4 regions of the Promicromonospora sp. NPDC019610 genome follow, and region 3 is predicted to be linked to each of the others. Evidence: riboswitches for the same ligand, from Rfam matches in the RefSeq annotation. Region 3 holds a riboswitch; each other region holds the start of a gene.
The links. A riboswitch is a leader RNA that binds a small molecule or an ion and turns the genes downstream of it on or off. The one in region 3 is predicted to bind cyclic di-AMP.
Positions count from the first base shown of each region.

Region 1 (3,183 bases), on a different contig from region 3:
CGAGTAGTCGGCGGCCATGTTGACCCAGCCCAGCCCGAAGCCGGTCATCATGAACACGAGCCCGCCGATGACCTGCGGGCTGCCGCCGGCGGGGATCGCGGCGACCGTGGCCCAGTCGATGTGGTCGAGCACCAGGATGATGTAGACGACGGTGAGCACGGCGGTCAGCACCGTGATGACGACCTGGAGCCGCATCACGAGGTCGAACCCGAAGACGCCCGCGACCACCACGATGCCCGCCACCACCACGAGCGCCACGATCTTGGTGACCGTGCCGCCGCCCCAGCCGAGCGTGTCGAGCACGGTCGACGTCGCGAGCGTGGCCAGCGCGACGAGCACCGTCTCCCAGCCGACCGTGAGGATCCACGACAGCAGCGACGGCAGCTTGTTGCCCCGCACGCCGAACGCGGCCCGGGACAGGACCATGGTGGGCGCCGACCCGCGCTTTCCGGCCAGCGAGATGAACCCGCAGAACAGGAACGACACCACGATGCCAATGGTGCCGACCACGACCGCCTGCCAGAACGACACGGCGAAGCCCAGCAGGTAGGAGCCGTACCCGAGGCCGAGCACCGAGACGTTGGCCCCGAACCACGGCCAGAACAGGTTGCGCGGCGAACCGCGCCGTTCGGCCTCGTCGATGGTGTTCAGGGCGTTGGTCTCGACGCTCGTGGGCGCGCTGCTCATGGTGGCGATCCTGCCACGACGCACGAAGGGCCCGCACCGTCCTGGTGCGGGCCACTTCGTGAGCCGGTGTCGGGCGGAGCCGACCGGGTGGGTCAGCCGACCCGGGTGGGTCAGCCGATCCGGAGGTAGACCGGGCTGTCCTGCCAGATCTCGGTGTACCGGACGGTCTGGCCGGGGACCGGCGCCTCGATCTGCATGCCGTCGCCCGCGTAGATGGCGACGTGGCCCGGGGACCAGATGATGTCGCCCGGCTGCGCGTCGGCGGCCGAGACCTCGGTGCCGGAGTAGCGCTGCTGCGCCGAGGAGTGCGGCAGGGTGATGCCGACCTGGGCGTAGACGTAGGACGTGAAGCCCGAGCAGTCGAACCCGGCGGGGGTCGCACCGGCCCAGACGTAGGGGACGCCGAGGTACTGCATGGCGATGTCGACGATCTTGGACCCGGAGGTGGAGGCCGGGGCGGCCTTCTCCGCGGGCTTCTCGGCGACGGCGGTGGCCTCGACCTCCGCCTTGGCGGGCTCGGCCTCGACGACCGGCTCGGCCTCGACGACGGGCTCGGGCTCGGGCTCCGGCTCGGGGGCCGGCGTCACCTTGATGGTGCCGGTCTCCAGCTCGAACTCGCTGTCGGCGGCGACCTTCACGGCGGGGGCGGTGTCCACCTTGGCCGTGGTCAGGGCCGCGGTGGCCACCTCGGCGTCGGTCGACTTCTGCGTGGCGTCCTGGACGGCGTCGCGCACGGCCTCGAGCTCGGCGGTGTTCGTGCTGGGGTCGTTCGCGGGGGCGGCGTTGGCCGGGATGCCGAGCAGGGAGATGAGGAGTCCCGATCCGGCGGCGACGACCGCGCCACGGCGGGCGGTCGCGGAGATGCCGCGGGACGCGGCACGAGAGATCGGGGTCAGCGGGGTGAGCGGTGCGTGGGCAGCACGATGGCGCCCGGGCATGCGTGTGGTCACAGCAGTTTCTCCCGGCGCCTACGAGGTGAGCTGTCGGATTCGGATCGGAGAATGACCCGGCCGCGTCGTGCTGGTTGCGGCTTCACCCCAAGGGCACCTGGCGGTGCCCACGTACTTGGTTCCCCCGTCCCTGTCATCTGTTCAGAGCAGATCTCGCGGCGGTGACAGGGCTCGGCGTCCACCACGAGTGCCCACGGAATTCCCCGTGAGCGGGACCGACCGTAGCCCGCCTCGGCGCGAAAGTCACGATCGCGTTACGGACATCCCGGTCGGTGCTGGAGCTATTGACCGGAATGTCCGACCTACGCTAGTGCGATGGGCGCCGGCCTGATCGAGGGCGGCGCCCACCGGGTCGAAGGTCCCGACTAGGACATCTGTCCAGGTCGCACATTGTGGTTGCGGGCGAACAGGTTGTCCGCGTCGTACCGCCGCTTGACCGACGCGAGCCGCTCGTAGGTCGACTTCGGGTAGACGTCTGTGACGTCCGTCTCATCCGCGGTCGTGAGGAAGTTCGCGTACGCCCCGCTGAGATGCGGGGCGAGCTTGCCCCAGATCGCGTCCACGCCCTCCCGCGCGGCATCGACGACGGCCACCGGACCGCCCGTCACGGTCGCGACCATCAGGTCCGCCTGGCGGTGCGCGTACGCCGTGGCGTCGCTCGGCACCCGCGCCACCGCGCCACCGACGGTCCGGATCGCGATCGACGGAGCGCCCGGCGACGTGCCGACCTGCGCCAGGATCTGCAGCACCTCGGGCACCGCCTCCCGGTCGACGAAGCCGTCGTGGGCGAGCACCTCGATCCCGGGCGGCGGAGAGCCGCCCTCCACCAGCACGTCCGCGTAGGCCATCAGGGCCACGTCGTCGGCCACCACCGTGCCGAGCCGCCGGACCGGGTCGATCGCCCGGGCCGCGGCCGCGGCGTCGTCCCCGTCGAACGCGACGTGGATCTCGACGGGCGCCTCCGGCCCGCCCGCGAACGGGTTGGCGAGGTTCGCGATGGACGTGAGCTCCTCGGGGGCCGTGCGCAGGTACTCCGCCCAACCCTGGAGCACCTCGACGGCCTCGGACTGCGGGAACACGACCTTGCCGAAGAAGACGTCGGTGGTCGGGTGCGCCACGAAGTGGAACGCCGTCACGACCCCGAAGTTGCCACCGCCGCCCCGGATCGCCCAGAACAGGTCCGGGTGCTCGTCGGCGCTCGCGGTGACGAACGAGCCGTCGGCCAGGACCAGCTCGGCGGCCACCACGTTGTCCAGGGCCAGGCCGTGCTTGCGGACCTTCCAGCCGATGCCGCCGCTCAGCGTCAGTCCGCCGACGCCGACGCTCCTGGTGTCGCCGGAGGAGATCGCCAGGCCGTGCGGGGTGAGGGCCTCGGCGACGTCACCCCAGTGGGCTCCGCCGCCGATCCGCACGACGTGCCGCCCGGGGTCGACCACCTCGACGCCCGCGAGGGGGCTCAGGTCGATCACGATGCCGCCGTCGTTGGTACCGAAGCCCGCGAAGCTGTGGCCGCCGCCGCGCACCGACAGCGTGAGCCCCGACTCGA
Region 1 is NZ_JBIRXX010000001.1:2,093,185-2,096,367, forward strand. Features, by position in the region: gene ACH45N_RS09345 (purine-cytosine permease family protein) at 1-687, opposite strand, end outside; gene ACH45N_RS09350 (C40 family peptidase) at 798-1,637, opposite strand; cyclic di-AMP (ydaO/yuaA leader) riboswitch at 1,641-1,808, opposite strand; gene ACH45N_RS09355 (FAD-binding oxidoreductase) at 2,003-3,183, opposite strand, start outside.
Region 1: another riboswitch for cyclic di-AMP. It lies ahead of ACH45N_RS09350 (C40 family peptidase); the one in region 3 lies ahead of ACH45N_RS22545 (C40 family peptidase).

Region 2 (3,183 bases), on a different contig from region 3:
GGGCAAACCTAGGGTGATCAGGTCGGCGCCGAACAGGCCTCGCGCGCCGTGAGGGGTGAAATTTACACAATCGCAATCAGTAGGGGCACGACGTGTCAGGCCCACGCCTCGGAGAGCTCGCTCTCGTCCGCGGCCTCCCGGGACAGCCGGAGCGCCGCGATCGCCGCGCCGAGCAGCAGGGCGACCACCCAGGCTCCGAGCTGGTGCCCGTCGGCCACGATCGCGGCGGAAGCGATCTTGCCCGCGGCGATCGCGACGGCGGACAGCGGGTCCTCGGTGAGCGCGGAACCCGGCCAGATGTTCTCCTGCACCGCGAGCAGGGCGGGTCCGGCCGCCTGGAGCACCCACACGGCACCGGCGGCGGGCAACCAGCCGAGGAGCTCGATCGGCCTGCTGTCCACGGTGAGGCCGAATGCGATGCCGAGGGCCACGGCCAACACCCACCACGTGCCGGTCGGGGACACCTCGTTGCCGGGCACGAAGCCCCAGAACCAGCCGTCGACGAGCACCACCGGCAGGGCGAGGGCGACACCGCGCAGCGCGGCCGGCCCGAGGCCCGCCAGGAGCCCCGCGCCGAGGCCCACGATCCCGGCCGCGCAGGTGACCACGAGCATGCCGACCGGCATGGCGTCCCCGGGGACGGTCTCGCGGGCTGCGAGCCACCACGAGGCGCCGCCGGCCCCTGCCATCGCGAGCAGGGTGCCGGCGATCGCGGCCCCGGCACCCGCTCCGGCCGAGCGGGCCAGCCGGGCGGTGGCCCCGGCGAGCACGCCGCCGAACAGCGCCATCACGACGAGGCCGACCACCGCGCCGTCGGCCGTGAAGGGGAGCGGGAGGAGGCCCGCCGCGGCCGTGTCAGACGCCTGCGCGACGCCGGTGACCTGGTACGACAGCTGCGCGAGCCAGGGCAGGAACCCACAGATCCACCAGACGATCGCACTGATGGGAAACACCCACCAGGCGGAGATACGGGAGTGCGATTCGCCCATGCCGCCGAACGCTAGCGGATGTGTGATGTCGGTCATAACCCCTGAAGCCCGGAACGGCGCAAATCTGCGCCTTCGTTGGGTCAGACCGTAATGCGTAACCCGATCGTGACTTTTTCCGTGAACGTGTGTACTTTGACTTCTGCTCCACCTCCACGGTGGAGTCGCGATCCGGACGCCGAGTCCTGTCACCGGTTCGTGACCAGACGTTCAAGACAGGAGCGGGGGACCCATTCCCGGGCGACAGCAGGATCGTCGTCCTCGGGGTGAAGCCGGACGGAAACCCCCCAGTAGCCGTGCGGCCGGGTTGTACTCCTACCCGAACCCGACAGCTGACCTCGCAGGCGGTACAGGAGACATTAGGTGACGAACTCCCTCCGCGGACGGCATCGTGACAGCCGCCCGGCCCAGACTCCGCTGACCATCCTCGCTCGTACCGCCACCGAGAACGCCGGCACCGTTGCCCGCCGCGGCGCGCTCGCCGCAGCTGCCGGTGGCGTCCTGATCTCCACCATCGCGACGACGGCCCACGCGGCCCCGGCGATGGACCTGAAGACCGACGTCAAGACCGCGAAGCTCAACTCGGTCGACCTCAACTCCCTCACCGCGGTGGCCAAGCAGTCCGTCGCCGCCGCCCCCACCGTGACCGTCCCGGCCGACGCGAAGATGCCGATCGAGATGGAAGCCCTGGGCGCCTCCACGGGGGCCGACGGCGAGAAGGGCGAGGGCCCCGCCGTCGTCTCGGTCGACGCACCGGACCCCGTCCCGCTCGGCCAGCAGGCCGTCAACGTGGCCTTCAACTACCTGGGCATCACCTACGTGCTGGGCGGCAACTCGCCGGCGGAGGGCATGGACTGCTCGGGCCTGATCCAGTACACGTACGCGCAGCTCGGGATCTCCCTGCCGCACTCGTCGGGCGCGCTGCTGAGCTCCGGCTACCAGGTCACGTACCCCGAGCCCGGCGACATCGTCTGGACGCCCGGCCACGTGGCGCTCTACGCGGGCGACGGCATGATCATCGAGGCCTGGGCGGCCGGCATGCCGGTGCGCTACACCGAGATGTGGCAGAACAGCCCGACCTTCATCCGCGTCGTCTGAGCCGGAGGCGCAGCGCAGGGTGAGGGCCGAGGAACGAGGCACTCGCCCGGAGCGGAGCCGCAGGCTCAGACGACAAAAGGCAGAGCCTGAGACTGCCTGAACAGAGCTTCTCGCGGGGCGCCCCCTCGGTACCGGGCCCGGTACCGAGGGGGCGCCTTTCGCGTACGCCTGGGACGACGGGCTACTCCGGCCAGTCGCAGCTGTCCGCGATGAAGGCGAACAGGTCGGCACGCGCCGAGTCCGGCATGGGCACGTAGATCACGTGCTGCGTCACCCCGTCGACGCTCGCCGTCACGGGCAGGAAGGTGCCGCGCTTGTCCTCGCCCACGGCGTGGGCGTCGCAGCGGGCGGGCACCACGGGCAGGGTGATGCTGCCCGACCGTTGCCCGTCGAGCGCGGAGCCGGTCCAGCCGGTCTCCTCGCCGTCGGGGTCGGGGTTGTTCATGATGGTGGTCCCGGCGATCCGGTCGATCGTGACCCCCGGCCCGCCGTCCACCGGGTCGATCCGCAGCGTGACCAGGGCGGTGAGCTCCCCGCCGCGCGTCTCGACGGGGATGTCCGCGTCGACGGCGAGGCTCGCACCCGCCGCGACCGCGGCCGTGGCGCAGTCCACCGCGTGGTTCCGCGCGAGGTGCCCGCCGGGGTCGCCCACCTCCGCGACGACGACGTCGGCGGCCGGTCCCAGGTCGTCGAACTCGCCGCGGGCCAGCGTGATCGTGGCCGACGGCGCGGCGTCCGGCACCGGCTCCTCCGGACCCGCCGGGAAGCCCGCGCACTCCGCCTCGCCCAGCTCGACGTAGACGTCCCGCGTGGTGCCGGGCCGCAGCGCCGGGGTGCGGTTCTCCTTGGTGGGGTGCGACGGCCCGAAGCCGTCCGCGTCCAGGGCGCCCGACAGGAGCGTCATCGTCTCGTCCGAGTCGTTGGTGACCGCGAGGACGATCTCGCGGGCGGCGTACTGCGTGCGCCCCTGGTCCACCTGGACGCTGAGGTGGTCGGCGATGTCGTCGGGCACGGGCCCCAGGGTCGACGACGGCGCGGGCGCGCCCGAACATGCGACCGCGGCCGCCCCGACCAGCGACGTCAGGACGACGACGAGGGT
Region 2 is NZ_JBIRXX010000001.1:356,007-359,189, reverse strand. Features, by position in the region: gene ACH45N_RS01565 (hypothetical protein) at 96-989, opposite strand; cyclic di-AMP (ydaO/yuaA leader) riboswitch at 1,153-1,348, shown strand; gene ACH45N_RS01560 (C40 family peptidase) at 1,350-2,084, shown strand; gene ACH45N_RS01555 (hypothetical protein) at 2,266-3,183, opposite strand, start outside.
Region 2: another riboswitch for cyclic di-AMP. It lies ahead of ACH45N_RS01560 (C40 family peptidase); the one in region 3 lies ahead of ACH45N_RS22545 (C40 family peptidase).

Region 3 (3,183 bases):
GGGGGGCGAAGTAGTAGGCGTCGGTCTGGCGCAGGTCGACCGGCAGCGCGCCGGCCCCGGACGTCCCGTCGGTGAGCACGACGGCGCCGGCCGGCCCGGACGGGCGGAGCACCGGGGCCATCGCCCCCGTGGAGGTCTCGTTGTGCGGGGTGGCGTAGGTGTCGACGTCGGCGGCGGCCTCGAGGTAGGCGACCGTGCCCGGCTCCGCCTCGATCACCTGGGACGGCTCGAGGAAGGGCGCCCGTGTCGTGGCGGTGGCGAACTTGGCGCCGAACTCGCCGAAGGACGCGTGCTGCGCCTTGCGCTCCACGAGGCACAGCGTGGCGATGTCCCAGAAGGCCGTGGCGCCGCCGTTGCCGAGGACCACCTCGTATCCGTCGGGCGCGCCGAGCAGCTCCGTGACACCCTCGCGAATGCGGCGGACCACGTCCTTGACGGGCGCCTGGCGGTGCGAGGTACCGAGCACGTGGGCGTTCGCCACGAGATGATCGACCTGTCCCGGGCGCACCTTGGAGGGGCCTGAGCCGAAACGGCCGTCGGTGGGCAACAGGTGTGTCGGGATTGTCAGTGGCACAGAACTAGACTAGAACCTGGGCCGACGCCCGGGGCGCCGAGCCCAGGGCGACTGGACGGCTGCGCGCATGACGGGAGCTGACGTGACGGATCTGATCGACACCACCGAGATGTACCTCAAGACGATCTACGAGCTCGACGAGGAGGGCATCACCCCCCTGCGCGCGCGCATCGCGGAGCGCCTGGGGCACTCCGGGCCGACGGTGTCGCAGACGGTCGCGCGCATGGAGCGCGACGGGCTCGTGATCGTGACCGGGGACCGCCACCTCGAGCTCACCGAGCTCGGGCACGACAAGGCGATGCGCGTGATGCGCAAGCACCGCCTCGCGGAGCGCCTGCTGACCGACGTGATCAAGCTCGACTGGGAGCACGTGCACGTCGAGGCCTGCCGCTGGGAGCACGTGATGAGCGACCTCGTGGAGAAGCGCCTCGTCGGCCTGCTCGACCACCCGCACCACGACCCCTACGGCAACCCGATCCCCGGCCTGTCCGAGCTCGGCGAGGCCTACACGGACGTGCCCTTCCTCAGCGGTGTGATCTCGCTGCCCTCGGCGTTCGAGGCGGCGGCGAAGAAGGGTGTGAAGGGCGAGCCGCTCGCGGCGTCCCTCACCCGGATCGCGGAGCCGCTGCAGACGGACGTCGAGCTGCTGGCCCGCCTGTCCGACGCCGGCCTCGTGCCCGGCTCGCGGATCACGGCCGAGCTCAGCGACGGCACCTACACGGTGACGGTCGACGGCGCCGGGACGGCGCTGGAGCTCGGTGAGGACCTGGCGCGGCACCTCTTCGTCGCGACCGCCTGATCCCCCCCCAGCGTGTCCCAAACCATCCGCTTTGTCGGAAAGGTGGGGCCACGTACCCGACACGCCATGACATTCGTTGCCGGAACGTGACATCGGGGGTGAGGTCGGGTACGTTCGGACCGCTCCCGCGGAGTTTATTCCGAGGGAGTCTCCGGACGGACGCCGAACTCTGTCACCGGCCGGGGCCCCAAGACGACCGCATGACAGAGGCGGGGGACCCACCATTGGGCGCCAGGGTGCGTCCTCGGGGTGAAGCCGGGTAATCCTTCGGGAGTGCACGGCCGGGTGATTTCTCCCACCCGAACCCGACAGCTGACCTCGAAGGCGTACAAGGAGAGGTACTACGTGACCGCACGTACCACCCGCGCACGCCATCGTGCTGCGCGACGCCCCGTGACTCCGCTCACCGAGCTTGCTCAGAACGCCGCCGTCGGACGTCGTACCGCGGTTGCCGCCGCAGGTGGCGCGCTCCTGGTCTCCACGTTCGGTGGCGCGATGGCAGCGCAGGCCGCTCCGATGGAGACCGGCCACGCCAAGATGAACTCGGTGGACCTCAACGCGCTGACGTCCCAGGCCCGCGAGTCCCTGTCGAACGCCCCTGTCGTGACCGTCGCGCCCGACGCCGAGCTGAGCGTCGAGAAGTCCGCCGTCTCGGTGGTCTCGGCCGCCGACAACGAGGACTACCAGGCCGAGCTGGCCGCCCAGGAAGCCGAGGAGGCCGCTGAGGCGGCCGCCGCCGAGGCAGCAGAGGCCGCGGCCAGCGCCGTGTCGACCGCCTCCTCGTCCGTCGACGTCCCGGCGTCGGCGATCGGCAACTCCGTGATCTCCATCGCCAGCCGGTACATCGGCGTCCCGTACGTCTCCGGCGGTTCCAGCCCGAGTGGTTTCGACTGCTCGGGCTTTACCTCGTACGTCTTCGCGCAGCTCGGCATCTCGCTGCCGCACTCCTCGTCGGCGCAGGCCGGCTACGGCACCCAGGTGCCGGCGTCGCAGGCCCAGCCGGGCGACCTGATGTGGACCCCGGGTCACGTCTCGATCTACGCCGGTGGCAACACCATGATCGACGCGTCCAAGCCGGGCACCGTGGTCGACTTCCGCACCATCTGGCAGTCGAACCCCACGTTCATCCGCCTGGGCTGACCGCAGCCACGCAGTACCGCAGCAGAGCGCCTGTCCGGGGAGATCCGGGCGGGCGCTCTGCTTTGCCATCTTTCTGCCGTCTTTTTGCCTCCGGATACCCACGACCCGCGCCCCGCCGGTAGCGTTGGAGGGCAAAGATGCACTGCTGAGGAAAGGACTGGCGATGACTCGATCCGAGGTCGTACTGGTCGGGGTGGACGGATCGGCCGCGAGTCTGCACGCGCTGGACTGGGCTACCGCCTACGCGCACCGCGTGGGCTGGGCGCTGCACATCGTGTGCAGCTATTCACTCCCGTCGTTCACCGCGGCGTCGCTCGACGGCGGGTACGCCGCCCTGGACGACACCACGATCCAGGAGGGCGCCAAGGCGGTCCTGGTCGAGGCGGAGAACCGCGTGGCCGACGCCGGGGTGCGCGCCACGACGGAGGTCGCGACCGGTGACGCCGCGGGTGTGCTCGTGGAGCTGTCCGCCGACTACGGGCTCGCCGTGGTCGGGACCCGGGGCCGGGGCGGGTTCACGGAGCGGCTGCTGGGCACGGTGTCGTCCGCGCTCCCCGCGCACGCGAAGTGCCCCGTGGTCGTGGTGCCGCTGCGTGCCGAGACCAACCGCGGCGTCTCCTGGACGCCGCCGGACCTCGGGGCGGACGAGCCCGCCGGGACGCCGACCGCC
Region 3 is NZ_JBIRXX010000003.1:295,620-298,802, forward strand. Features, by position in the region: gene serC (phosphoserine transaminase) at 1-574, opposite strand, end outside; gene ACH45N_RS22540 (iron dependent repressor, metal binding and dimerization domain protein) at 657-1,373, shown strand; cyclic di-AMP (ydaO/yuaA leader) riboswitch at 1,524-1,716, shown strand; gene ACH45N_RS22545 (C40 family peptidase) at 1,719-2,513, shown strand; gene ACH45N_RS22550 (universal stress protein) at 2,677-3,183, shown strand, end outside.

Region 4 (3,183 bases), on a different contig from region 3:
TTCGGCACGTCCCACAGCGGCGAGTCGGCGGGCAGCGGCTCGGTCTCCATGACGTCGAGCGCCGCGCCGGCGAGCCGGCCGGAGCGCAGGGCGTCCTCCAGGGCGGCCTCGTCGACGGTCGCGCCGCGGCCGACGTTGACGAACCGCGCGGTCGGCGGCAGCAGGCCGAGCAGCCGGGCATCCAGGATGTGCCGCGTCGCGGGCACGGCCGGCAGCAGCGAGACCAGCAGGTCGGTCTCGGCCAGCAGCGCGTCGAGGCCGCCGGCGTCGACCACGGGGTAGCCGGAGCGCTCGCCCGCCCGCGAGGCGACACCCGTGACCTGTGCGCCGAGCGCGGTCAGCAGGGGCGCGAGCCGGAGGGCGATCGAGCCGAAGCCCCAGATCGTCACGCGCGCGCCGTCGAGCGAGTACTCGCGGCCGGTGACGCCGTCGGCCTGGGCGAACGCGATCTCCTTGGCCCAGCGGTGCTCCTGCTGCGCGGCCAGGGACACGTCGATCCGCCGGACCGACGCCAGGATGAGGGCCAGCGCGTGCTCGGTGACGGTGTCGTCGTGCAGGGACTGCCCGGAGGAGATGACGACGTCGGGCGCGAATCCGGAGCGCAGCGCGACGTCCGGGCCCGCCGACAGGGTCTGCACCCAGCGCAGGCCGGTCAGCCGCTCGGCGGCGTCGGCGACGATCTTGGGCGGGCTGGACCAGGTGACGAGCAGCTCGGCGTCGGTGTGCTCGGCGGGGATCGGCTCGTTCATCGCGTAGGTGGCGACGGTGTCGGTGCCGCCGGGCGCGAAGGAGGCTCCGCCGTCGGGCAGCAGGGACGGGAAGTCGAGGTCGAAGGGCACGTCCGGTACGAGGATCTTCACGTCGGGGACGTTACCCGACCGGGCCACGGAGCAGAGCGCCCGTCCGGCCGTCCCGAGGAACCTCCTCGGGACGGCCGGACGGGCGCTCCGGCGTGCGGTCCGACGTGCGGCCCGGGAGGCGTCAGCCCGTCACCCGGATGAACACCGGGTTGGTCTGCCACATCTCCGTGTAGTGCACGGGGACACCCTCCTGCTGCGCCTCGACGACCATGCCGTCGCCCGCGTAGAGCGAGACGTGGCCGGACGTCCAGACGATGTCGCCCGGCTGGGCCTCCGCGGCGGAGACCTGGTAGCCGACGGTCGACATCGAGGCCGAGCTGTGCGGGAGGCTGACCCCGAGCTGGCCGTAGACGTACTGGATGAGCCCGGAGCAGTCAAAGCCGCTGGGGGAGGCTCCGCCCCACACGTAGGGCACGCCCACGTACTCGAGGGCGAGGTTGACGGCCTGCTGGCCGAGGCCCGCGGAGGACTCGGCGACCGCCGCGGCGGCGGCCTCGGCCTCGGCTGCTGCTGCCGCCGCGGCCTCAGCGGCGGCCTTGGCTTCCGCCTCGGCCTTCGCCCTGGCTTCCGCCTCGGCCTTGGCGCGGGCCTCCGCCTCCGCCTTCGCCCTGGCCTCGGCGATGCCTGCCTCGGTCTCGGCGTACGGGGTCACGGTGACGCGGCCCCGCTCGGCCTGGAAGTCGGCGTCGTGGGCGACCTGGACCTTGGTCACGAGGTTCTCGGCCAGGCCCGCGCGGGTCGTGGTGTCGAACGTCTTGTTGGCGAGCGTGGTCTGGGTGTGGGACTCGGCAGGCGCGGTGTGGGCGGTCTGGGTGAAGACCGACGCGAGCATGCCGGACGTGACGACCGCGATGGCGCCGGTACGGGCGGCATTCTCGGCTGCTGTCTGGGTCAGAGCGGTGAAGGGGGTGAGGGCGGGGCCCTCGGCGCGGTGCCGCCCCCGGTTGCTGGGTCGGTTTGCCTGGTCGTCCGCCCAGTCGTGGGTGCGGTCGGTGAGTACGGTCACCAGTGATCTCCTCGGACGCCTACGAGGTGAGCTGTCGGGTTCGGATGGGGAGAGCGATCACCCGGCCTCACAAGGAGGCTTCACCCCGAGGACACTCGCGTGCCCGGCTTACCTGGTTCCCCCGCCCCTGTCACGTTCTGGCTGCTCAGGACCGGTGACAGGATTCGGCGTCCGGGCCTGGACCTCCCCGTTGCTGGAGCGGCGAGATCGACCGTACTCGTCCGTTGCGTAAATGTCACGATTAGGTCACATACCGTCTTGTGGTGGAACGTTCCTGGCAATGAGTGCCGCGTGTCACCATGGCGTGCATGCCCGATTCCCTGCCCGACACCCTGCGCGCCCGGTACGACGTCGTCGTCGTGGGCGGCGGTCACAACGGCCTCACCGCGGCGGCCTATGCGGCCCGCGGCGGACGCTCGGTCCTCGTCCTGGAGCGCGCCGACCACGTGGGCGGCGCCGCCGTCTCGGCCCGCCCGTTCGCGGGCGTCGACGCCCGTCTGTCGCGCTACTCCTACCTCGTCTCGCTCCTGCCCCGGCGGATCATCGACGAGCTCGGCCTCCCGGTCCGGCTCGTCCGGCGCCGCTGGTCGTCGTACACCCCCGTGGCCGACGGCGGCCTGCTGGTCGACACCCAGGACGACGCCGCCACCCGCGCCTCGTTCCGGCGCCTCACCGGCTCTGACGCCGACTTCGAGGCCTGGGGCCGGTTCTACGCCATGACCGCCGAGGTCGCCCGCCGCCTCGCCCCGACGCTCACCGAACCCCTGCTCCCGCGCTCCGCCGTCCGGCACCTCGTCGCCGACGGCGTGGGCGAGGAGGCCTGGCGCGCGCTCTTCGAGGAGCCCCTCGGCGAGGTGCTGCGCCGCACCTTCGCTGACGACGTCGTGCGCGGCGTCGCCGCCACGGACGGCCTGATCGGCACGTTCGCCGACGTCGACGAGTCGTCCCTGCGGCAGAACCGCTGCTTCCTCTACCACGTGATCGGCAACGGGACCGGCGACTGGGACGTGCCCGTGGGCGGTATGGGGGCCGTCTCCGGTGCCCTGCGCGACGCCGCGGTGGCGGCCGGCGCCACGATCGTCACCTCGGCGACCGTCACCGCCGTCGACCCCGGAGCCGTGGGGGCCGAGGTGGCCTGGACCGACGCCGCCGGGCGCACCCGGGGCGTGACCGCCGGGCACGTGCTCGCCGGGTGCGCGCCGGCCGAGCTGGAGCGGCTGCTCGCCGCGGCCGGCCGGGGCGCCGCCTCCGGGTCGGTGTCCGCGGGGGAGGCGTCCGCGGGGGAGAGGACTGCGGGGGAGAGGGCTGCCGGGCCGA
Region 4 is NZ_JBIRXX010000004.1:91,958-95,140, forward strand. Features, by position in the region: gene ACH45N_RS25300 (NAD(P)-dependent oxidoreductase) at 1-860, opposite strand, end outside; gene ACH45N_RS25305 (C40 family peptidase) at 982-1,866, opposite strand; cyclic di-AMP (ydaO/yuaA leader) riboswitch at 1,867-2,046, opposite strand; gene ACH45N_RS25310 (phytoene desaturase family protein) at 2,175-3,183, shown strand, end outside.
Region 4: another riboswitch for cyclic di-AMP. It lies ahead of ACH45N_RS25305 (C40 family peptidase); the one in region 3 lies ahead of ACH45N_RS22545 (C40 family peptidase).